DNA from 2 places in the Roseibium sp. RKSG952 genome. Region 2 is predicted to be linked to the other one. Evidence: riboswitches for the same ligand, from Rfam matches in the RefSeq annotation. Region 2 holds a riboswitch; the other holds the start of a gene.
What was found. Region 2 has a riboswitch for thiamine pyrophosphate ahead of E1297_RS18905 (ABC transporter permease). Riboswitches for the same ligand answer to the same signal wherever they lie in the genome.
Positions count from the first base shown of each region.

Region 1 (11,358 bases), on a different contig from region 2:
ACAAATCCCAAGGAAGGCCTGCGTTCGGTAAACGCATTCAAGAATTTCCTGTTGTCGATCATCCGTGGTGACAAAGCGGTGACCAGTGCATTGCCGCCAAAGCAAACCGAAATTGACGAAGCCTGGAACGCTCGGACGCGGGTGCCGCGCGGACGGATGGAAATGATCGAAGGAAAGAAAAGCCAGCTTAAACGCGCCAGTTGAGTAAGACTTTGCAAGCCTTAGATCTGCAATACGCCCGTGCTGGTGAAACCAGTGACCCTATGCTGCGCTATCAGTGGGCCATACGTGTTGCACTATGCGCCAAGCTCGGCTTCTTGGTATTCTTCGCGTTCAACACCCAGTTCGTGATGGACGAATTCTGGCAGTTCGGGCAGTCTAAATATCTGGGTAATGGGTTCTTTGATACGATCTGGCCGTCCAAGGCGGTCGGCTATGCGGTGTTTTACAAACCGGCGCACTGGCTGGGTTGGGATGCGGAGTCGGCCATCATGATCGGCCGCTTGCAGACCGCTTTGCTGGCCTGCGGAACGCTGGCACTGCTTTATGGCATCGCGCGGAAACTGGGGCAGGACCGGGTACGCGCGTTGCTGGTCGTTCTGCTGGCCCTCAGCTTTTCAACCTTTATCGAGCGGGTATTTCGTACCCGATCCGAGTCTCTGGCGCTGTTTTTCGCAACTGCTGCGCTGTATTGGATCGTGTCCCGAGACATATCGCGCGCAAAGACTATTCTGATTGCCGGATTGTTCAGTGGACTTGCCTTCATCGCGACGCAAAAGGCGGTTTACTTCAATCTCGCGCTTGGCCTTGGACTGGTGGTTGAGGCGCTTTTGCGTCTGGATCTACTGACAACGCTTAGGCGCGGCCTAATGCTGGTCGCCGGGTGGGTCATTCCCATTCTTGTCTACAGCATCGCGCTCGGTGGCTGGGACAGTCTGACGATACTGACCTCTCTTTTCCAAGGTCCGCTCAGGGTCGCCACAAGCGGACATGTCTATTACACCACTTTGGGGATGTTTTACGGGCAGACGATCGAGCGAAATCTGCTTCCTTATCTGCTCGCCGCTTTTGGACTGCTGGCTAGTCTCTACAGATGGAGGACGCTGACACCCAGGCATAAGGTTGCGCTGGTTTTCACCCTTGTCATGATCGTGCTGATTGCACGTCATAATCAGCCCTGGCCCTATGTGTTTATCATGGTGATCCCGTTTCTGTGCCTTTGGGCCCCGGTCACACTGGGCTACGCGGCACGCGGCAAGTTGCAGGCCAGATTGATCCATGCGGTCTGGATCGTTGCCGTTCTTCTCAGCTTTGTCCGCAACATCACATATATAGAACACGACAACCGGGCTGAGATTGATCTCATCCGACAGGTCGAAACTCTGCTTGGGCCCAACGAAAAGTACTTTGATGGTATCGGTATGCTGTCAAACCACGCGGAATCTCAGCGCCGGTGGCTTGATACAAGACAGGTTCACATCGCGAATTCCGAAGGCGAAGCTTCGGACTTCATGCGCAAACTGCGTGCCGTACCGCCGCATTTGATCATTGATACTTACCGAACCCAAAAACTGCGCGAGCTGATGAAACCGTTTCTTGAAAACTCCTATGTCCGGGTTGCGCCGAACATTGGCATTCCGGGAGTTCGCTTTTCGGATGTCAGCGAAGTGACGTTCGAAACGCCTCTTGAGCAGGAGTTCGGACTGTTCGACAAAAGCGGGCAACCTGTGGCGGTGTCATTGTTGGTCGAGGACGAACCAGTGCAGCTACCGGTGTTGTTGCAACCAGGGCCAAATCGCGTGCGTTTGGATGGCGTTGTCGATTGGCCTGTTTTCCTGCTGCCTGCGCACAAACCATATTCCGGCCTCCATCCGATTCCTGCACCCGAGCCGATTTTTATCAGGGTCTATGACTACTGAAACGAGCAAACATCGCTGCTGCTGTGCGGTTTGCCTGATTGATACCACCCAACGTGCGGATTGATGAAAAGTTCCTATTTGAACCTAGGATTCTCATAGTCGGACACGAGCCTTAATTTCAACACCTTCTCGGGTGAGAGAAAATCCAGAGCATCAGTTCGGATCTTATTTATGACAATGAATTCAATCGTTTTGGTCGCCGGCTTATTCGCAATATTAGTGGGGTTACGGTCTCGCAATCCGCGGCCGGCAGAAATCGACCTGATCGCAAACCCACAAACCCGGCAGGGGACCATCGGCCTGTATTTGTTGCGTGGGCCTTACACATTCATTGACCCCAGCGCGGACCCAACGATGTTGTTTAGTTTCCGCTACGGCGAAAGTCCGTTTACCTCGAAAACGGTGGCATGGGCACTTGGGCTATCCTCCGTCTTTGTGGTCAGTGCAATCTACTTGGGCTGGGCGCTTTTTGATATCACAACCTACGGAGCGTGGAGCTTTTTCAACGATGACGTACCAGCGAACAAGCGTTGGTTTCAGGCAGCCATCAGCGTGCTGCCCATGTTTGTGTTTGTTGCGGCGGCAGTAGATCGGGACAAGCTGAGTGCCCGCTTCTTTGGGGGATCGGACACTTATTATGATCTGGCGTATCAGATCGGCTACGGTGTGTTTCTGATTGTGCATAGTCGGGTCTTCGAAAACACTGGGCTGTTTATGATGTCCGGTTTCCTGGTCACTTTGGTGCCGAACGAGCGCAAGATGGCCTTTGTGCTTGGGTTGGCTTTGTGTGTGGCATTTGTGCTGGGTTATCTGGGTAATCTGGGTGCGACCCATGGAGCGATGTTGATCTTCATCTTGTTTATCGCCGTCAGTGCGTGGCTTGCGTTTGTCGCGATGGTCGAAATTCTCAGCGCGTTGCGATGGCATGATGCGGGTGATGTGGCCATCCTCGCCGGGCTGGTCTGCATTGCAGCGATCGGGCTTGTACTTGCGCTGATTATCCCGTTTCTGATGGTTTTCGTTCTCTATGCGATCATGGTTTTGACACCTGAGAGCGTAAGTAACGACTGGGTGAACCTGGTAGGTCCGTTCCGCGAGGGTGGTGTCCCGGCTGCCATTGTGCTGAGCATTGCCTGTATTCCACCACTCCTGCCAACGTTGTGGATCATGTGCTGTGGTCTGGGTACGTTGATTGCCAGAAACACCCCCATGATGTCCCGTTTCATTGCAGAGCTTAAGGTGAGTGAAGGTCCCTTGAACCAATCAGGGTTTGACAATCTGATGCGCCCGTATCGCAGTGCCAATGTGCTGGGTTTCGGAGTATCCACGGTAGCGACCTTTGCATTGCTGGCCGCTGCGTTGTGGATACTCAGCACCGTCTTTACAGTGACTGGCTGAAGCCCTTCGGGCTTCGCCAACCGTTTCGGCAGTCGCTGCACCAGTTTTCGAAGCTTTGCGAGTCAAGTCAGCCGCATACGCAACAACTAACCCGCCTCGTCTTCGAAGTACTGACGAAAGAAAACCGTGACGCCTTCGGATTTTATCGATCTTTCGATGGCCAGTCCTGCCCCCGGTGCAAACCACTCAAGCTGAACCCTGTGATTCAGCGCAGCTTCCAGATCTTCCACGCGGCGGTCATGCCAGTCCATATAGGCCATCTGAGCATAATGATGCGGGCTGGCCGGGAACACTTGTATTGCCAGATCAAAGTCGCTGTTTGCGGAATGCGTACCACGAGCCCGGCTGCCGAAGAGGATCACTTTTCGAATAATTGAATGCTGCTTTGCCCAATATTTTATGGCGTTGCTGTGTTGCTCGCTCAGTCCGTTAGTCACTGGTAAACCCTGTTTTTTGCCTGATGCGGTCTATTTAGGTGTTCAATGTAATATCTCCTAGGTCCGTATTTCAGACGGATGCGAGACCGGTTGGACCGGTCTCGCCATATCGGTCAGTCTTCAACAGGCAGGTAAAGATCTCCACCTTCCCGGAACTTGGCGGCCATGGCTTCCATTCCTTCTTTCTGCGCCTCAGACCGGATGTCGTGGCTGATCCGCATCGAGCAGAATTTCGGCCCGCACATCGAACAGAAATGAGCGACCTTGTGCGCTTGTTTCGGCAGAGTCTGGTCGTGGAATTCGCGCGCGGTGTCCGGATCCAGCGACAGGTTGAACTGATCTTCCCAGCGGAATTCGAAACGAGCCCGCGACAGAGCGTCGTCGCGACGCTGCGCGCCCGGCAGGCCCTTGGCCAGATCCGCCGCATGGGCGGCGATCTTGTAGGTGATGACGCCGGTTTTTACATCATCCCGATCCGGTAGCCCCAGATGTTCCTTGGGTGTGACGTAACAGAGCATCGCGCAACCGAACCAGCCGATCATCGCCGCGCCAATGCCACTGGTGATGTGGTCATAACCGGGTGCAATATCGGTGGTCAGGGGCCCGAGCGTATAGAAAGGCGCCTCGTGGCAGCACTCCAGTTGCTTGTCCATGTTCTCCTTGATCTTGTGCATCGCCACATGGCCGGGGCCTTCGATCATTACCTGACAGTCCTTTGCCCAGGCGATCTGGGTCAGCTCTCCCAGCGTCTCAAGCTCGGCAAACTGTGCTTCGTCATTGGCGTCGGCAATCGACCCCGGACGCAGGCCATCACCGAGGCTGAACGACACATCATAGGCCCGGCAGATGTCGCAAATCTCATCGAAATGCTCATACAGGAAGCTTTCCTTGTGATGATGCAGGCACCACTTGGCCATGATCGATCCGCCGCGCGAGACAATTCCGGTGACCCGATTCACGGTCATCGGAACCATGTGTAAGCGCACGCCCGCATGGATGGTGAAATAGTCCACGCCTTGTTCGGCCTGCTCGATCAGCGTGTCACGGAACACCTCCCATGTCAGGTCCTCGGCAATGCCGTTCACCTTTTCCAGCGCCTGATAGAGCGGCACGGTGCCGATCGGAACCGGTGAGTTGCGGATAATCCATTCACGGGTGTTGTGGATATTGCGGCCTGTGGACAGGTCCATGACCGTGTCGGCGCCCCAGCGGATCGACCAGACCATCTTGTCCACTTCCTCTTCCATCGAGGAGGTAACAGCCGACGTGCCCATATTGGCGTTGATCTTGACCAGGAAATTGCGCCCGATGATCATCGGTTCGCTTTCGGGGTGGTTGATGTTGGCGGGTATAATCGCGCGACCTGCGGCGACCTCATCCCGCACAAACTCCGGGGTCACGTAATCCGGAATATTGGCCCCCCAGTCATTGCCTTCGCGTTGCTCGACGATGGCCTCGCGCAGCTGGTTCTCACGAATGGCGATGAACTCCATCTCGGGAGTTACGATCCCGGCGCGGGCGTAGGCGAGCTGCGTCACCGCCTTGCCATCAGTTGCGCGCAGAGGCCGCGGGCGCACCGGAAACTCGGGCGTCAGGCGGTCGCCTTCAACAAACCCGTTATCCTCGGGCTTGATCTCGCGCCCGTCATACTCTTCGACATCACCGCGCGCCTCAATCCATTTGCGGCGCAACGGGGTCAGGCCTTGTCGAATGTCGGTAATCACGTTCGGATCGGTGTACGGACCTGAGCTGTCATAGACCGGCAACGGCGGCTCTCCCGCGGTCGGGTGGACCGAAATCTCGCGCATTGGAACGCGGACGTCAGGGTGCAGTGTGCCATTCACATAGATCTTACGCGAAGCAGGCAGTTCACCTGTGGTGATTTTGGGGTTGGGGACATTCATGTTGGTGCTCCTCAAGCGGTTCAACTCAAAAAGACACCAGATGAGTTTTGGCTTGGGGAAACGAGAGGGTGTACAGCCCTCTGTTCGGAGTGCGCCCGCCCGGATCCGTGGCCTGCGCGCCCTAGCTTCCTACGCCAGTATCAACTGGGTCAGGTTCAAAGGGTCGCGTCGCCGGGCAATGCCCCGTCAGCCTCTCAGTCCCCTCGGTGGGACTCCCCTGCGTGACCTTTGGTTAGCTCAGGCACCACGTCTGAGACAAGCCCTTATTCAGCCATGTTTCGATTTACATAAACACAGCGTTAGGTAGGAGGGCGCTGTCATCAGGAATTTGTCTCTGCGGCACCGGTTAGGTGCCGCAGAGATTTTTGTTTTAGAACGACCACTTAAGGCCGGCGCGCAGGAACGGGCCCTGAGCATTGTCGCCGATCTCCTGTTCGGCCTTCAGCTCCAGCAGCATGTCCTGAACCAGATCTTTCTCATAACCCACTGCGACGCTTGCACCGGTAAAATCTGTCGATGCAAAGATCACATTCTGAGTTGATGAGAAGACAGTGACATCGGCCTGCGAATCCCCCAGACCTCGGCGCAGTACACCGCTCAGCTGGCCTGACAGAACTCCGCCATTGTTGAATTGCTTTTCAACTTCGGCACCCAACCGGGCTTCAATCACCTCGGTTGTGATGTCTCCGACCGTGGCATTCGCGACCGAGCCGGTTTCCGTGTAACCATCATCCTTCTGATTGGTATATCTGGCGTCTGCAAAACCGATCAGCCCGAATTTGTCGCTGACATCGAACGCGCGCTCAACACCGATATGTGCAGTCAGCAGTGTGCTGTCATAATCTGCCTTTGCATCGGCGCTGCCCGTGATCTGACGTGTTCGATCAGTCGAAAGCCAGCCGTAACCAAGCCCGGCCTCAACCGTGAACGCGCCAAACTGGCGACCCACCGCTGCATCCAGATAGAAGCCAGTGGTGTCAAAGTCGGTCGTGCGGCTATCACCATCGGCCGTGAACACGCCCATACCAAAAGCCAGTGCAATGCCGTTTTCTGTCTGGCCGGAAAGTCCGGCACTGCCGTTGAACAGCTTCACATCGGTTTTGACGTCAGGGTCATTCTCGAACTCGCGGTATTCTGCGTCGATCATTGCAAACGGTCGGAACCCACCGAAAGTTGCACCGGGTGCATTTCTGAACGAAACACCCTGTGTTACCTGCGGGGCCTGCTGGAACTGCAGCGCATTGCCGCTGCTGCCTACTACGCTGCCAAACATGGCGACGACATCGCCCGGCGTTGCAACGTCGGTCCCGTCAACGACAGCATATACCGGAGCTGCCCCACCTTCGTTCTGGACAAACCAGGCAGAGTCCTGATCCGAAATCTTGGTGGTGAATGTTCCCACAGTTGGTGCAGCGTCCTCAAAGCTGAAAACTTTGCTACCCCCTTGTGCGTCCAGATTCACATCGTGATCACCCACACGGATCCGGCCCGAGATGTTGTCTTTCGTATCTACGTTCAGGACACCTTTGCCGGTTCCCAGATAGATCGCATAAGCATCACCGCCGTCGGAAGTGGCCGAGATGGTTCCCACATCCGTAATCACGCCGTCAAAGTTCTCGAAATACAGACCATACGCATTCGCAGCGGGACCACCCGTTGCGCTTGCCGAGATAGATCCGGTGTTTGAGAACGTGCCCTGCATATTCTCGACCCAGATACCCGCAGCCAGCGCTTCGGCATCGTCAGTGCCGTTCGCTATTGCTGCAGCGGCGCTGATGGTGCCTGTGTTGGAGATGTCTGCGGTGACCTCATCATAGAGCAGGATCGACTGCGCCCTGACATTCTTGGCACCTTCGGCCCGAACCATGATGCTGCCGGTGTTCGCAACGCGACCCCCGGTGTTTCCACGCACATAGACGCCACGGGCGGTAGCATCATCTGCATCTGAAACACTGGTGGTTCTGATGGTGCCAGAGTTCGAGAGCGTGCTGTCAAAGCCGTCCCTGATCTGGATGGCGCCTGCATAAGCTGACGCACTTGTTTCACCCTTGGCAGAAACAGTGATGGAGCCGCTGTTGGTGATGTCGCCCGCGACATCGTCCCCGACATAGAGACCATATCCTTCGGCCTCGTCCGTAGCATCCGTGGAGGTCACGTTGATCGAACCCGCATTGGTGAAGCTGCCCGTTAACGCGTTGCTGATATAGACACCGCCTGCTGTTGCAGAGGTTTCACCATCGGCCTTAACCGTGATTGCTCCGCTGTTCGAAACGTTGCCGTCTACTCCGCTCGCGTAGATGCCATACGCTTGCGCTTCAGAGCCAAGACCCTGCGCCTGCGCTGATATCGTGCCGCTGTTTGCGATGTTCCCACTTACAAGCGCACCGGCATAGAAACCGGCTGCCGAAGCAAAGGAATCGGGTGCAGTTGCCTGTGCCGAGATCGTGCCGGTATTGGTAAAGTCACCATCCAGCGTTGAGGATGAGTAGATGCCATATGCATAGGCCTGGGATTCATCAGCGATCGCCTGCACGGTTATGACGCCGTTGTTGATCGCGTTGCCTTCGAACCCGCCACTGACATACAGGCCATAGGCTTCGGCCGAGGATGTTTCGTCCTGTGCAAAGGCATTGACGGAGCCGGAATTGAAGAAGTCTCCGGTAAGTCCGCTGCGGATATAGAATCCATAGACGGTCGCAGATGAGTAACCCTCTCCTCGGGCGCTCACCGAACCGGTGTTGACGATATTACCGGTCATGCCGCCTCTGACATACAGGCCGTAGGCTTCTGCTTCTTCCGTTTCGTCAGTCGCGACTGCACTGATTGAACCGGAATTCACAAAGTTACCTTCAAGGCCATTGCGGATGTATATACCCGCGACGGTTGCTGAAGAATTCCCCTCACCTCGGACCGAGATGGTGCCGGTGTTGATGATATCACCATCCATTTCGCCGCTGACATACAGACCATAGGCATAAGCCTCATCCGTCTGGTCGATGGCGACGGCACTGATCGTTCCGCTGTTGCGGAAGGTTCCGTTGAGATCGCCACTGATTTCAAAGGCTGTCGCAGTGACCGAAGAATAACCCTCGCCACGAATATCGACAGTGCCAGTGTTGATGATGTTTCCGGTCATGCCATTGCGAACTTGAAGCCCAAAAGCCTCGACTTCATCATCCACGACATCGCGTGCATGCACCGTAATCGTTCCGGTGTTGACGAAATCGCCTGTCAACCCATCGCGTATATCGAATGCGATCGCCGTAGCTGACGATACCCCATCCGCACGAATGTTGACGTTGCCGGAGTTGAAGATGCTTCCGGTCATTGCGCCGCCAACATACAACCCGGTGGCAACGCCCTCGTCATCGCTCGAGTTGGCCGTGACAGAGACGGAGCCCTGGTTTACGAAGTTGCCATCAAGATCTTCACCAATGTAGAAGCCTGCGGCATTGGCCTCGGTCACTGCATCGTGGCGCACGGCGACGGAACCAGTGTTGATGACATCGCTCGAGACACCGCCGTCTACGAAGACGCCGCTTGCATCCGGTGGGACAACTGCAAATGGTGGTGGAGGGGGAACAGGTCGTGACCGAGCAGCGGCGCTAACCGATCTGACGTCGATGGTGCCCGAATTAAAGAAGGCTCCGTCCAGCCCCTCGCCGAAATGGAAGCCGCGGGCGGAGGCAGAAGTCTGTCCCAACGCGCGCACAACCACCGAACCGCTGTTGCCGACATTCCCTGTCATATCGCCGCCACTGTAGAATCCGGCAGCAGATGCAAAGTCAGCGGTTTCCGTCGCCTGTGAAATCAGTGCGCCGGTGTTGACGAAATCGCCATTCACATCGGAGGATGAGTATATGCCATACGCATAAGCTCCATCCTCTTCGGCAAATGCCGTAGCCGAGATCGTCCCGCTGTTGGTGACATTACCGTCCACGCCGCTTGAGACATACAGGCCATACGCTTCGGCGGAATCGGTCTGATCTGTGGCAATAGCGGTCACTGAACCGGAATTGTTGAAATCACCGGTCAGGCCGCTTGTGATGTAAAAGCCGGCAATGGTCGCAGAGGAATACGCATGTCCGATGGCCTGAACCGATCCGGAGTTGACGATATTGCCAGTCATGCCGCCGCTGACATAAAGGCCATAGGCTTCAGCTTCTTCGGTTTCATCAGTCGCAATGGCAGTGATCGAACCGGTGTTGTGAAAGTTGCCTTCCAGTCCACCGCGAATCTCGAATCCTGCGACGGTCGCCGATGAGTAGCCGTCGCCCCGGACAGCAATGGTGCCGCTGTTAAAGATATCGCCATCCATGCCACCACGCACGGTCAGGGCATAGGCCTCGGCTTCGTCATCAGTGGTGTCTGTGGCGTTGACGGTTACAGTTCCGGTGTTGACGAAGTTACCGGTCAGGCCACCACGGATATCAAAGGCTGCTGCTGTCGCCGAAGAAACGCCCTCGGCCCGAATATCGATGCTGCCCCCGTTGACGATGTTACCGGTCATGGCTCCGCTCACGTAGAGGCCATTGGCAACGCCTTCATCGTCGGTTGAGTTCGAGACAACCGAGATAGAGCCGGTATTCGAAAAGCTGCCATTGAAATCACCGGACAGATAGACAGCGGCGGCGGTGGCCGATGAGCTTGCATTGGCGCGAACGTTGATTGAACCGCTGTTCACCACGTTTCCGGTCGTGTCGCCTTCTACATACAGTCCTGCGGCATCAGCTTCGCCAGAGGTCGCAGTCGCCGTTGCTGTAATCGTTCCGGTATTGTTGAAGCTTCCGTTCAGATCGCTTTCCAGGTGGTAGGCCCAGGCCGTGGCCGTCGTCTGCCCGGTTGCAACGGCCTGCACGTTGCCATTGTTGATCAAGTTGCCGTTGGCGTTGCCCTGAATTTCAACGGCAATAGCCTCGGCATTGGTGCCGTTGTTGGTCGCTGTGGCCTGCAGCGTGCCCGAGTTGTTGACATCGCCATTCAGCGCCCCGGTAATCAGGATCGTGCGGGCTTCGAGGGTCGAGCCGTTTTCAGCAGTGGCGCTGATCGTGCCGCTGTTGTCGATATTCGTGCCGACATCGCCGGCGAACACAAGCCCAAGTGCAGAAACATCGCTGGTTCCAGCTGCGCTTGCGGTGGCTGAAATTGTGCCCGAGTTGAAAACTGAACCTGTCGATTCAACGCCGTTTGTGAACAGCGCGCCAAGTGCGCTTGCGCTGCCGCTGCTGGTGGCCTGTGCATTTGCAGTGACGGTGCCGGTGTTCACAAATGCACCGCTATAGTCTCCGCCCATCAGGAAACCAAATGCCGCCCCATAGGTGCTGCTGCCGGCGTTGATAGCTATCGTGCCGTTGTTGATGATCTCACCGGTCGCGCTGAGATCCCCGTCCAGAAGTACACCGAATCCGGTGGCGCTGGCCGAAGAAGGGCCCGAAATAGTGCCGTTGTTGATCGCTGTGCTGGAATAGTCCGTATCAATGAGAACGGCGGGACCGCCGCTTGTGGTCAGGTTGACCGCTCCGGTTGCCGTAATTGTGGTGTCCACATCGGTGGAAACAACTGCTCGGGTGTTTTGTGTCGTCGAAATGACCTGCGATTGCGCAGTCCCGACCGACAATGCCACAACAGAAGCCGAAACAAGGAACAGCGACGGCGCAACACTCGCCACTTGCCCTTTCCATTTCACAATACGACCCCCGC
Region 1 is NZ_SMMF01000959.1:235,858-247,215, forward strand. It holds gene E1297_RS41090 (radical SAM protein) at 1-204, shown strand, start outside; gene E1297_RS41095 (hypothetical protein) at 213-1,919, shown strand; gene E1297_RS41100 (hypothetical protein) at 2,274-3,317, shown strand; gene E1297_RS41105 (nucleotidyltransferase domain-containing protein) at 3,404-3,754, opposite strand; gene thiC (phosphomethylpyrimidine synthase ThiC) at 3,868-5,658, opposite strand; TPP riboswitch at 5,768-5,887, opposite strand; gene E1297_RS41115 (hypothetical protein) at 6,029-11,326, opposite strand.
Region 1: it holds a riboswitch for thiamine pyrophosphate, as region 2 does, so the genes downstream of both, thiC (phosphomethylpyrimidine synthase ThiC) here and E1297_RS18905 (ABC transporter permease) in region 2, are expected to answer to the same signal.

Region 2 (11,358 bases):
AGCCCAAGGCGAATTGAGGGCGTGATCTCGACACTTGGCCCAAGTGGAACAGACTCTGCGCATGAAGCCCGCAAGTGCTCCTCCCATGTCCGGTTGTTTCAATCCTTCGCCGACGCCGTTGACCATGCAGAAATCACCAGAAGCTATGCGCTTGTCCCGACCGGATATCTGGATTTCCACGCCGGAGCATTAGGCGATTCCTGGGTCGACACACATTTTAGTCTGCTTGGAAGGATGCATATGGTGGGCCTTTGGGAGAGCGCCACAAAACCAATGTGTCTGGCGATCAACCGCAAGCGTGTGCCAAATACAGGATCAGTCAGGTCAATCGCGTTGCATCCGGCCACGAGCGTTTTTGCCCGGCAGATATGTGGCAACGCCGAGATGACTTTTTTCAATTCAAAACCATTGGCAGTTGAGGCTGCGGCTGCGGGACACTTCGATGCTTGCATCGGGTCGATTGACACGGTCTCCGATCTTCCGCTGCAAGCTGTCAACTTCTTCCGTCCAACGATGGTGTGGACCCTCTATCAATCCGTCCACTCACCGGAAGCCGCAACGCCCTCCCAAGCCAGGGATTTTCAATTTTAGGCAAACAAACGAAGGACCCCTGCTGGCCATGTACCCTGATTGGATCAAGAAACTGCCTCGGATCGAGACACCCTTCGCAGGCACCTTCGGATGGTTGTTGTCCGGACCTCACGGACAGGTCGTGTTCTGGGAATTTCCAGACGGGGCCGAGGTTCCAACGCATCGGCATGGCCCCCAAATGGGGGTCATTCTGCAGGGCAGGACTGCCATGGTGATCGATGGACTGCCCTGCGTATTCAATGCCGGTGAAACCTTTGCCATAGGAGATCAAGTGGAGCATTCCGCCGCCGTGGATCCCGGCACATGCATCATAGAGTTCTATCAGGACCCTGACCGCCACAAGGCACCAGGCTGAGACCCGCGTACATGCTGCGGAAACCATGCCGAATTTACGGCTTCGGTCCGAAAGGTCAGGCCCCGGGGGTGGCCGCTCGAACCGCATTACGGGCATGCGCGTTCACGGAAAAATTCAGGCCATGCTGCGCCACGGGATAGCGTTTATTCGGTTCTCGCCAAAGCCAAGCAAACTATCAAACCGCAATCGACGCCGCAGAAGGGTCTCTGAAGTCCATCGCTGTCGGACCCGGACAAAATCACGCCAAATCGCCCGGGCAGCCCCTTTTACCAACCGCCCGAACTATTGACCCTTTTGATAAGGTTTTCCTCCGGCTCGGGCGGTTGGTATCAAATGCTTGTCCGGGAGAGGATTGCGCCGCTTTCGGCGTCGACACGAACAAGGCTGTCCGCACCATCCGTCCCTTTCACGACAAACAGGATAACACCGTTCCCGGTAGCCATCTGAGTGACCTCACCGCCTGCGGTCACCGCGATTGAAGACGGAAATTCAATTGCCGCTTCAGGGCCACCGCTATTGATCTTGTAGAAGATTGCTGCAAAGACGGCGATAAACCCGACAAACATGATCAGGGACGAGCCGAGCAACAGTCTGCGTAGTTTTACCTGAATGCGCTGCGAGGCTGGATCGAGCGGCGGCTCTTCCCGTTCTTCATCCCTTACGTCCGGCCGAGACATGACAAATATTACTCCTGACGATCCGCACGCGCTTGACGCGGACTTTTCCATAACGGTTTCAAGTGAGGACACCGGCAAACGGCTCGATGCCGTTTTGGCTGGCCAACTGGAAACTTTAAGCCGCAATCGCGTGCAAGCGCTGATCAAGGCCGGTGAAGTCACCGTCGGCGGCGCGAAGATAGTGGAGCCCAAGCACAGGGTCAACGAAGGCGATGCCGTGGTCCTGCGGCTACCTGAAGCAGAGGATCCGGACCCGCAGCCGGAGAACATTCCGCTGTCGATCGTCTACGAAGACGATGCACTGATCGTCGTCGACAAACCGGCCGGACTGGTCGTCCATCCGGGCGCCGGCAACTGGACAGGCACGCTGGTCAACGCGCTGATCCACCATTGCGGCGACAGCCTGTCCGGCGTCGGAGGCGTCAAACGGCCGGGGATTGTTCACCGCATTGACAAGGACACGAGCGGATTGCTGGTGGTTGCCAAGACCGACCGGGCCCATCAGGGACTGTCCGCCCAATTCGCCGATCACGGAAAGACAGGGCCTCTGGAGCGGGCCTATGCCGCCCTCGTCTGGGGCGCGCCGTCAGGTCTCAAGGGCACGGTGAACGCGAACCTTGCCCGGTCTCAGGCCAATCGCCAGAAGATTGCAGTGGTCAAGACTGCCGGGCGGCACGCCGTTACCCATTGGCAGATCCAGGAGCGGTTCGGCCCCAAAGACCAGAACCCGCTCGCAAGCCTGATCGAATGCCGGCTTGAAACCGGCCGCACACACCAGATCCGGGTGCACATGGCGCATATCGGCCATCCCCTGATCGGGGATCAGGACTATGGCTCGGGCTTCAAAACGAAAACCAATCGTCTGGATGAACCGCTCAAAAGCGTTGTGAACCGATTCTCCCGTCAGGCCCTCCATGCCGGACTACTGGCCTTCGAGCATCCGATTTCGGGAGAAACGCTCCGCTTCACAAGCCCCTACCCATCTGATTTCAATGAACTTTTACAAACATTACGAAGTTTTTAGAACATGATTCCAGCTTTTTTCCATGTAATCGGTTAGAACCTACTTATATTAGCGGGGCTGGCGTGCCGGACCCGGACGCCGGAACAAGGATGTCTGCCTTGAAAGCTGCGTCCGGCTGTCGCGTCAGGAAGCCGGGAAAGCCCGTCGATGGGGGACGTCAAACTGGGAGAAAGGGGGCGCATCTGATGGCCCAGAATATACCTATGCTCACAGCGGGGGAAGGCGGCCTGAGCCGTTACCTCGATGAGATCCGCAAGTTTCCGATGCTCCAGCCGCAGGAAGAGTATATGCTCGCCAAGCGCTACAAGGAGCACGAAGATCCAGAAGCCGCAGAACGGCTCGTCAACTCTCATCTGCGCCTCGTTGCCAAGATCGCCATGGGATACCGCGGTTATGGCCTGCCCATTGCCGAAGTGGTTTCCGAAGGCAATGTCGGCTTGATGCAGGCCGTCAAAAGATTTGAGCCGGACAAGGGTTTCCGTCTGGCGACCTACGCCATGTGGTGGATCAAGGCTGCCATTCAGGAGTACATCCTGCGCTCCTGGTCGCTCGTCAAGATGGGCACAACGGCCAACCAGAAACGGCTGTTCTTCAACCTGCGCCGCCTGAAAGGCAAGATCCAGGCACTGGACGAAGGCGATCTGAAGCCCGATCAGGTGCAGGAGATCGCCACCCGGCTTGGCGTTTCCGAAGATGAAGTGATCTCCATGAACCGCCGGCTTGGCGGGGATGCCAGCCTGAACGCCCCGGTACGCGCCGAAGCAGATGCCGGCGAGTGGCAGGATTGGCTGGTCGACGAGGGCGATAGTCAGGAGACCATTCTCGCCAATCAGGAAGAACTCGATGTGCGCCGCAAGTTGCTCAGCAATGCGATGGATGTCCTGAACGAACGGGAACGGCGGATTTTCGAGGCCCGGCGCCTGTCCGAAGACCCCATGACACTTGAAGACCTGTCCGGTGAATTTGGTGTCAGCCGCGAACGTGTCCGCCAGATTGAAGTCCGGGCGTTCGAAAAAGTTCAAAAAGCTGTCCGGAACAGCGCCAAGGCGCTTGAAGCACCGGCGATGATGTAGAACATCCGGGCAATTCAGTTTTCTGCGAAAGGCGGTCCGGGTGACCGCCTTTTTCATATGCGCGCACCAAACTAACGCTGCGTCTTGAAGGCATTCAACAAGGCGCATAGGCTAATCCGGATTTCATCCGGAATAGTGTTATGCGGACGGTGCTCAGACGATTTTCTGGAAAGCGTTTCCTGATCGGGGTCGTGGCAACGGCCCTTCTCGCACTTCTGACGCTGTACCGCGTTGCGAATCCCGAGCTGTTGACCGCCATTCGCGAACTGACCTTTGATGCCTATCAACGGTTTGCGCCGCGGGAGTATCAACCGGTGCCGGTCCGGATCGTCGACATCGACGAAAACGCAATCGGGCAATATGGACAGTGGCCCTGGCCAAGAACACGGCTTGCCGAAGTTGTCCGCAATCTCGATGAACTGGGGGCTGCGGTCATCGCGTTTGATATTGTTTTCAGTGAACCCGACCGAACGTCTCCTGCCAGGCTGAGTGAAAACTTTCATTCCCATGATCTCAGCAGCGTCGTGCATCTTCTTGAAGCCTTGCCGGATCATGATCTCGTTTTTGCGGACATGATCTCGCAAGCCCCCGTCGTGCTGGGGTTCGCGCTGGTGCCCGATGTCAGCGGGGGAAAACCGTCCGTCAAGGCCGGCTTTGCCTTCGGCGGCGACAATCCTGCAAATGTCCTTCCGCCATTCCTGTCGGCCCTGCCCAACCTCCCGGTTCTCGAGGGGGCTGCGAGCGGAGTTGGCGGAATGTCTCTGGCCCATAGCGATATGGGTGGAATCGTGCGCAGAATCCCCTTGCTGTTCAGCGATGGATCACAGGTCTATCCAGGCCTCGCCACCGAGGCGCTCCGGGTCGCGCAAGGTGCAAGCGGCTTGCTCGTCCGCTCCACCGGAGCCAGCGGAGAAATCAGGGGCGCAATACCCGCGGTAACCGACGTAAAGGTTGGCGCATTCGAGATCCCGACCAACCGCCACGGTGAAATGTGGATCCATTTCGACGAGGACCGGCCAGACCGCTATGTGTCTGTCGCGGCCATCCTCGACCCTTCACAGCATGCCCGGGTCAGACCACTGGTCGAAGGTCATATCATATTCGTCGGCACCTCGGCCGCCGGACTTCTGGATATCCGGGCAACCCCCCTCGGCGAGGTCGTACCGGGCGTTTCCATCCATGCGCAGGCCGCCGAGCAAATGATCGGTGGGCACTTTATTGAGCGCCCCGACTGGGCCAATGGCGCGGAAATCCTTGGCACCTTCCTCCTCGGCGCCATCACGATCGCCGCTCTGCCGGTCCTCGGCGGGATCGCAACGGCCGCACTTGGCGGCATCCTGGTCATGCTGGTTGTCGGCGTGTCGATCTTTGCCTTTTCCGATTTCGGAATACTGATTGACCCGGTTTATCCAAGCCTGTCCGCGTTCATCATTTTCGCCTTCTCGACATTGTTGCTCTACATCTTCACGCTTAGAGAAAAACGTTTTGTCCGTCAGGCTTTTGGCCAATATCTCTCGCCGCACCTGGTTTCACAGCTCGAGAAGTCTCCCGAACAGCTGACACTTGGCGGCGAAATGCGCGACATGACCATCCTGTTCATGGACATCCGCGGCTTCACCCCAATCTCGGAACAGCTGACCCCCACCGAACTTGTCCGGTTCCTGAACGCTTTGCTTTCTCCTCTCTCCAATGCCATTCAGGCCGAAGACGGCACCATCGACAAGTATATCGGGGACAGCATCATGGCATTCTGGAACGCACCGCTTGCGATCCCGAACCACGCAGAACATGCCTGCCGCGCGGCATTGAAAATGCTGCGGGTTGTCGACCGGCTCAACGGAGAGGATAGCTTCGGCTTCAAGGCCCGCGCCCTGAAGACACAAACCGTACAGATCGGGATCGGTCTCAATTCGGGCGAAGCCTGTGTCGGCAATATGGGGTCAGACAACCGGTTCAACTATTCGGTCATCGGAGACGCCGTAAATGTCGCATCGAGGATCGAGTCCAGTTGCAAGGCCGTCGGTGCGGACCTTCTCGTGTCCGATGCCACCCGAGACGCTGCCCCGATGTTTGCCTATCTTGAGGCGGGGGAGATATCGCTCAAGGGCAAATCCCGGCCGGTCAAATTGTTTGCACTCGTTGGAGACGAGGTTTTCGCACAATCCGAGCCCTTCCGGACGCTTCAAGACTGTCATCTGGAGCTCATAGCGGCCGATACCGAAGGCAGCCCGGAAGCCGCTCTCAGGAAACTCTGGCCATGCCGCCGGGCTGCGCCCCGAAAACTCGCGGCATTTTACGATCGTTTCGAGGAGCGTCTCCGCGAAAACGCAAAAAGGCCAGCAGATCCGGACCGGTCGGAACCCGGACAAAGCGCCGCCCGCTAATCCCGTTGTCAGGATCTCGCGGGCAGCACCCGTTCAAGGCTCAGGCCTTAGCGGATTTCGACCGCATATGTGTCGACCGGCACGACTTCATCAATCAAGCCGTTTTCATGCATGAACTCGGCGAACCGCTGATAGCGGCCCTCATCGAGTGCGGCCGGGCGCTTGGCAAACCGCGGCAAGGTATCGACCCAGGCGCGGCTGTTCAGCTCGTCGTTGAGGTTCGGATAGGCCTCGATGAACGCGTTCCAGGCTTCGTCCGGATGATTGGTCAGATAAATCGTCGCCGCTTCGATTGCCGCCATGAACTTGGCATAGCGCGGATCATCGACCTTGTCCTTGTGAACCACATAGATCAGTTCGTCGAAGATCGGCACACCGTTTTCTTCCGGATAAAATGCCTTACCTTCCTTGCCTTCGATCTCGATCTGCGTCAGTTCGAAATTCCGGTAGGCCCCGATCACGGCATCGACCTGACCGGACATGAGCGAGGGAGACAGGGCGAAGTTGACATTGATCAGCTCAACGTCATTCACCGACAGGCCGACGGACTTCAGCATCTGCGACAGCATGGCGTCTTCAAAACCGGAGACGGAAAAGCCGATCTTCTTGCCTTTGAGATCAGACAGTTCCTTGATCGGACCGTCCTTCAACACGATCAGGGAGTTGAGCGGCGTCTCCACCAAGGTGCCGATGCGGGCAACCGGCAAGCCTTCATTGATCTGCGCATGCAGGGTCGGCTGGTAGGAAACCGCGATATCCCCCTGTCCGGCGGCGACAAGCTTCGGCGGCATTGCCGGATCAGCCGGCTCGATAAATTCGACTTCAATCCCCTCGGCTTCAAAGAAGCCCTTGGCTTGCGCGGTGATCAAGGGGGCATGATCCGGGTTGGTAAACCAGTCCAGCAGGACGGTCAGCTTTTCCGCAGCCTGAGCCGATGCGGATAGTCCGACGGTCAATGCGGCTGCGCACAACGCGCCGAGCAGGCGTTTTTTCATCAGTATCCTCCAAATGGATTTGGGCAGATCAATCCTCGACCTGCCAGGGAACTAGAAAACGTGTGAGATGGTCGACCAGAAAGCGCAGGATCAGCACCATGATGGCCAACAGAATGAGCGCTGCAAACATGACGTCGGTCTGCATGCGTGCGTTGCTCTGAAGCATGATGAAGGCAAGCCCGCCCTTGGCCCCGACCCATTCACCAACAATGGCGCCAATCGGTGCAAAGACTGCGGCAATGCGCATGCCGGAGGCAAGGGCCGGAAGCCCGGCGGGGATCCGGAAGTACAACAGCTCCTTCCAGCGCGGCAAACGGTAGAGCCGGGCAAGGTCCGTGAGACCGGGATCGGCCCGGCGCAAGCCGTCATAGAAGGTCGAGGTCACCGCGAAAAAGATGACCAGCACCGCCATCACGATCTTGGATGCGAGACCGAAGCCAAGCCACAAGACCAAAATCGGAGCAATTGCAAAAACCGGCAACGCCTGGGTGACCAACACGGCAGGCAGGAGTCCCCTGCGGAAAAGCGGAAACAACCACATCATGATTGCCAAAACAGTGCCGGCTGTCACGCCGCAGATAAATCCCAAAACGGTTTCAAAGGCCGTGATGGACGCATGATGCAAAAGAAAACCGCTTTGAGAAAGGAACGCATCCGCTACACGCATGGGACCGGGAAGCATGAATGGTGGGAGCGCGAAAATCCGGACCACGGCTTCCCAGATGCCGATTGCAAGCGCGAGCCCCAAGCCGACCCTCACCAATCGCAATATGACCTGGCGCAATGCGTTTTGTGAAAACGGAATGCGGCCTGCCTGATCGGTGCCAAGACTGGCGTTCAGTTTCAACACGCTGGATCCCCCCGCGCTGGCCCCGACTGGCTCAGCGTTCGATATTGGAGATCCGGGAAAGGCTAAAGGCTTCCGTCCCTTCGCCGGCATGACCCGGATCAGGTTCTAAGGGTTCGGCTATGAGCCATCTCAGTTCCGCTGCGGAACACCCCTCGGACCGGGGCAAACCATGCCCCGGTGTTTCATGAATTGCAAGTCATTCCTATTGAGGCTGCCATGCAGCGACCGCCTGTTCAACAAGCTCGGTGCCCGTCGGTCCTTTTTCCAAGGTCAGGATTCCGCGTTTGCCCGTATCGAACAGCATCGGGATGTCGATCCAGCCGCGGTCACTGAGGAGCCCCATGTTGCGTTCGCGCTCGCTCGCCAGACTGGAAAGGGCGATCCAGAAATAGCCTTCCGAGACCTTGACCGATGCTCCGAGCAGGGCATCTCCGCGCGCTTCTTCCGTCGGCTTCATCACCAGCCCCGGGACATTCACGACATCACCGGAGGAGAAGTTTTCCGGGAAATCATACCGGATTTCGACCAGGTGGCTCGCTGGCAAAGAGCTGTCGTCATTCGGCTTGATGCGAAGATTGACACTCAGATCGCGTTCAGGGATGCGGATAGCGGCGGCCAGGACCTCTTGCGAACGGCCCTGGATATCGGTTTCACTTTCCAGCGACCAGACAACCTCGCCATTCGATGCTGTTCCCGAACCGTTTGCCTGTTCGCCTTCCTCATAGAGGATCGACCGCTGTGACCCCAAAAGGGCTGGCGTTTCCGTTGCACCTGAAAGAGCCTGTGTCGGATCATCAATTGTGCTCGGGCTGGTCAGGGCCGCGATTTGCGCATCCGGTGCTTGCGGCACCCTGTCTTCGGTCGCAGGTGCCTGTGCCGCAGATGCCGTATCAGGCTCGACCGCAGCTTCAAGATCCTGCGGCGTAATCAGCGTGGTCGTGACAGTGCGCGCATCGGGGGCGGCCGCAGGCTCCCCATTTGCATCCAGAAGCCTGTCGGCGTTCTTGGCGGGTTCGGGGGCCGCAGGTGCCGTTGGCGTTGGTGATGGCGCTACGGAGGCTGTCTCGGCGGGCTCTGCAGGCTCAACACTGTCGGCAGTGTCAGGAGCCATTGCAACGGTTTGCTGGTCATCGCCAAAAATCAGCGCGGCAATCACGGCGCGCTGCAGGTACACCACACCCAAAATGCCGATGCCAACCAGAATGACGACCATGATCAGGAAAAGCGACACAATCGAGCGGCCACTGCTTTGACCGATCGAGCCGGAAGCCGGTTTTGTCTGCTTTTTCCTTTGGGCCCCAGGCGTCACGCCCGGGATCTTGCCGGCCTTTTTTTCCGCACTTGCTGTGCCGGCACTTTCGTTTGCCGCGCCGGTCTTGCTATTTGCAGGGTCCGATTTGGGCGTCGGCTTGGCGGCTGTAAGAACGGGTTCCTTGCGCTCACCCTTTGCGCCAGCTGCCGCAGCCGCCATATCCTGTTTGCTCGACTCGGCCGCCTTGTGGGTGGCCGTTCCAAGCTTTTGCGCAGCTTCAATGGTGTCCTTCAGCGGCGAAGGTGCTTTTTTAGGCGGCTGGACCTGTGACTGTGGAGCCGCCGCTTGCGGCTGAGCCGGTTTGGATACAGCAGGCTCGGGCGCAGAGGACTTCTCCGGGCCGGACTTTTGCGGTGCTGCTGGCTGAGCAGCCGCTTTTTGTGCAGCATCCGTTTTTTGGGGGGCCGCAGCCTCAACTTTCGGGCTTGGATCCTGCTTCGCGGGAGCCTGTTTGTTCTGCTTTGGATCTGCAGGTTGTTTGGGCGCTGCAGCAGCCTTGGCCTGTTCGGCTTGGGCTTTTTGCTGTGGTTCCGCTGCCGGTTTCGGGGCGGGTCCGGCCGCCGGCTTCTCGGCAGGGTGTTTGGGAGCGCTAGGCCCGGCCTTGGCCGCTGCCGGAGCGGAGCCCGGCTTCACCGCTTGCGCGGCTGGTTTCCCTGAAGCGGCTTCCTGAGGCTTCTGCGGCTTTCCTTCGCCAGCCTGCGCATCCGGTTTGGGGCGCGGCGCTTGGGGTTCAGCGGCCTTCGCCGGGGCCGGCTTTCCCGGTTCGGCCGTTGGCTGCTTAGGCTCGGCTGGTGTTGCCGCAGCCTTTGGAGCGTTGGCAGGAGCCTGCGGTTTCGCCTCGGCTTTCGGCTCCGGTTTGGCAGCGTGTGCTGGAGCCGGCGCCTGCTCCGCAGGTTTGGGCGCGGGATCCGGCGCAGCCGGTTTGGCGCTGGCCGGCGAATTTTGTTTTGTAGCTTGAGGCTCGGCCTTCGGCTGAGGGGCAGCCTCTTTGGGGGGCGGGGCCGCTTCAGCTTTCGGCTGTTCGGTTTTGGGCTGTTCGGCTTCCGATGCGGCCGGTTTGGAGACCGGGGCCAGTCCAAGCACCTCGCGCGCTGCTTCGGCTTCTACCTTGCGAATGGCCTCTTCAAGGCGCAGCTGCTCCGCAGTAATCTCGCTTGGGGACAGGGGCGGTTCGTAGGCCTTGAGCTGATTTACAATCGCATTTCGGGCTCTCGTGTAAACGCTGCGGCGCGCGGCACCGTTGTTTTCGGGGAGCGCCGAAATCGTTTTTTTCAAGATCGTGTAATAGTCAGCCATCGTCCTGCCTGTCGGCCATTTGCCGGGTGAATAGTTGCCCCGCTAAAGAATTATATCAAGACGCGCTAAGATCGAACCCCTCATGGTTCTGATTAGCTTGTTCCCGGACCGGATTTTGTCTACCCGGGCCGGAGGCTCCGCATCCAAACATCTCGCTACATCAGCAAGCAGCTGTGACCGTGCGGGGGGCTGAACCACAGCCCCCAACCCGGGCCTGCAGCTCTTGCTGCTGCAAGCAATCCTCTAAAGGCTTAATCCTGAAAAGGATTCTGGACGAGGATCGTATCGTCACGTTCCGGACTTGTCGACAGCAAGGCGACAGGCGCCCCGATCAATTCCTCAACCCGGCGCACATACTTGATGGCCTGAGCCGGCAAATCGACCCAGGACCGCGCGCCTTCAGTGGATTCTTTCCACCCCGGCATGGTTTCGTAGATCGGAACAACCCGCTCCTGCGCGCCTTGCGAAGCAGGCAGATAATCGATTCGCTCGCCGTCCAGTTCATAGCCAACGCAGATCTTGATCTCGTCGAGGCCATCAAGAACATCAAGCTTGGTGAGAGCGATGCCGTTGATACCGGAGGTGCACACGGTCTGACGCACCAGAACAGCATCAAACCATCCGCACCGGCGGCGGCGGCCGGTAACGGTTCCGAATTCGTGACCGCGGGTCCCGAGGAATTCGCCGACCTCATTGTCCTGCTCGGTCGGGAAAGGACCCTCGCCGACACGCGTTGTGTAGGCCTTGGTGATCCCGAGAACATAGCCGACAGAACCCGGCCCGAGACCACAGCCTGTCGCC
Region 2 is NZ_SMMF01000911.1:41,904-53,261, reverse strand. It holds gene E1297_RS18940 (hypothetical protein) at 274-591, shown strand; gene E1297_RS18935 (hypothetical protein) at 620-946, shown strand; gene E1297_RS18930 (hypothetical protein) at 1,276-1,623, opposite strand; gene E1297_RS18925 (RluA family pseudouridine synthase) at 1,622-2,647, shown strand; gene rpoH (RNA polymerase sigma factor RpoH) at 2,833-3,720, shown strand; gene E1297_RS18915 (CHASE2 domain-containing protein) at 3,861-6,104, shown strand; gene E1297_RS18910 (ABC transporter substrate-binding protein) at 6,152-7,099, opposite strand; gene E1297_RS18905 (ABC transporter permease) at 7,128-7,781, opposite strand; TPP riboswitch at 8,008-8,112, opposite strand; gene E1297_RS18900 (hypothetical protein) at 8,152-10,557, opposite strand; gene E1297_RS18895 (adenylosuccinate synthase) at 10,809-11,358, opposite strand, start outside.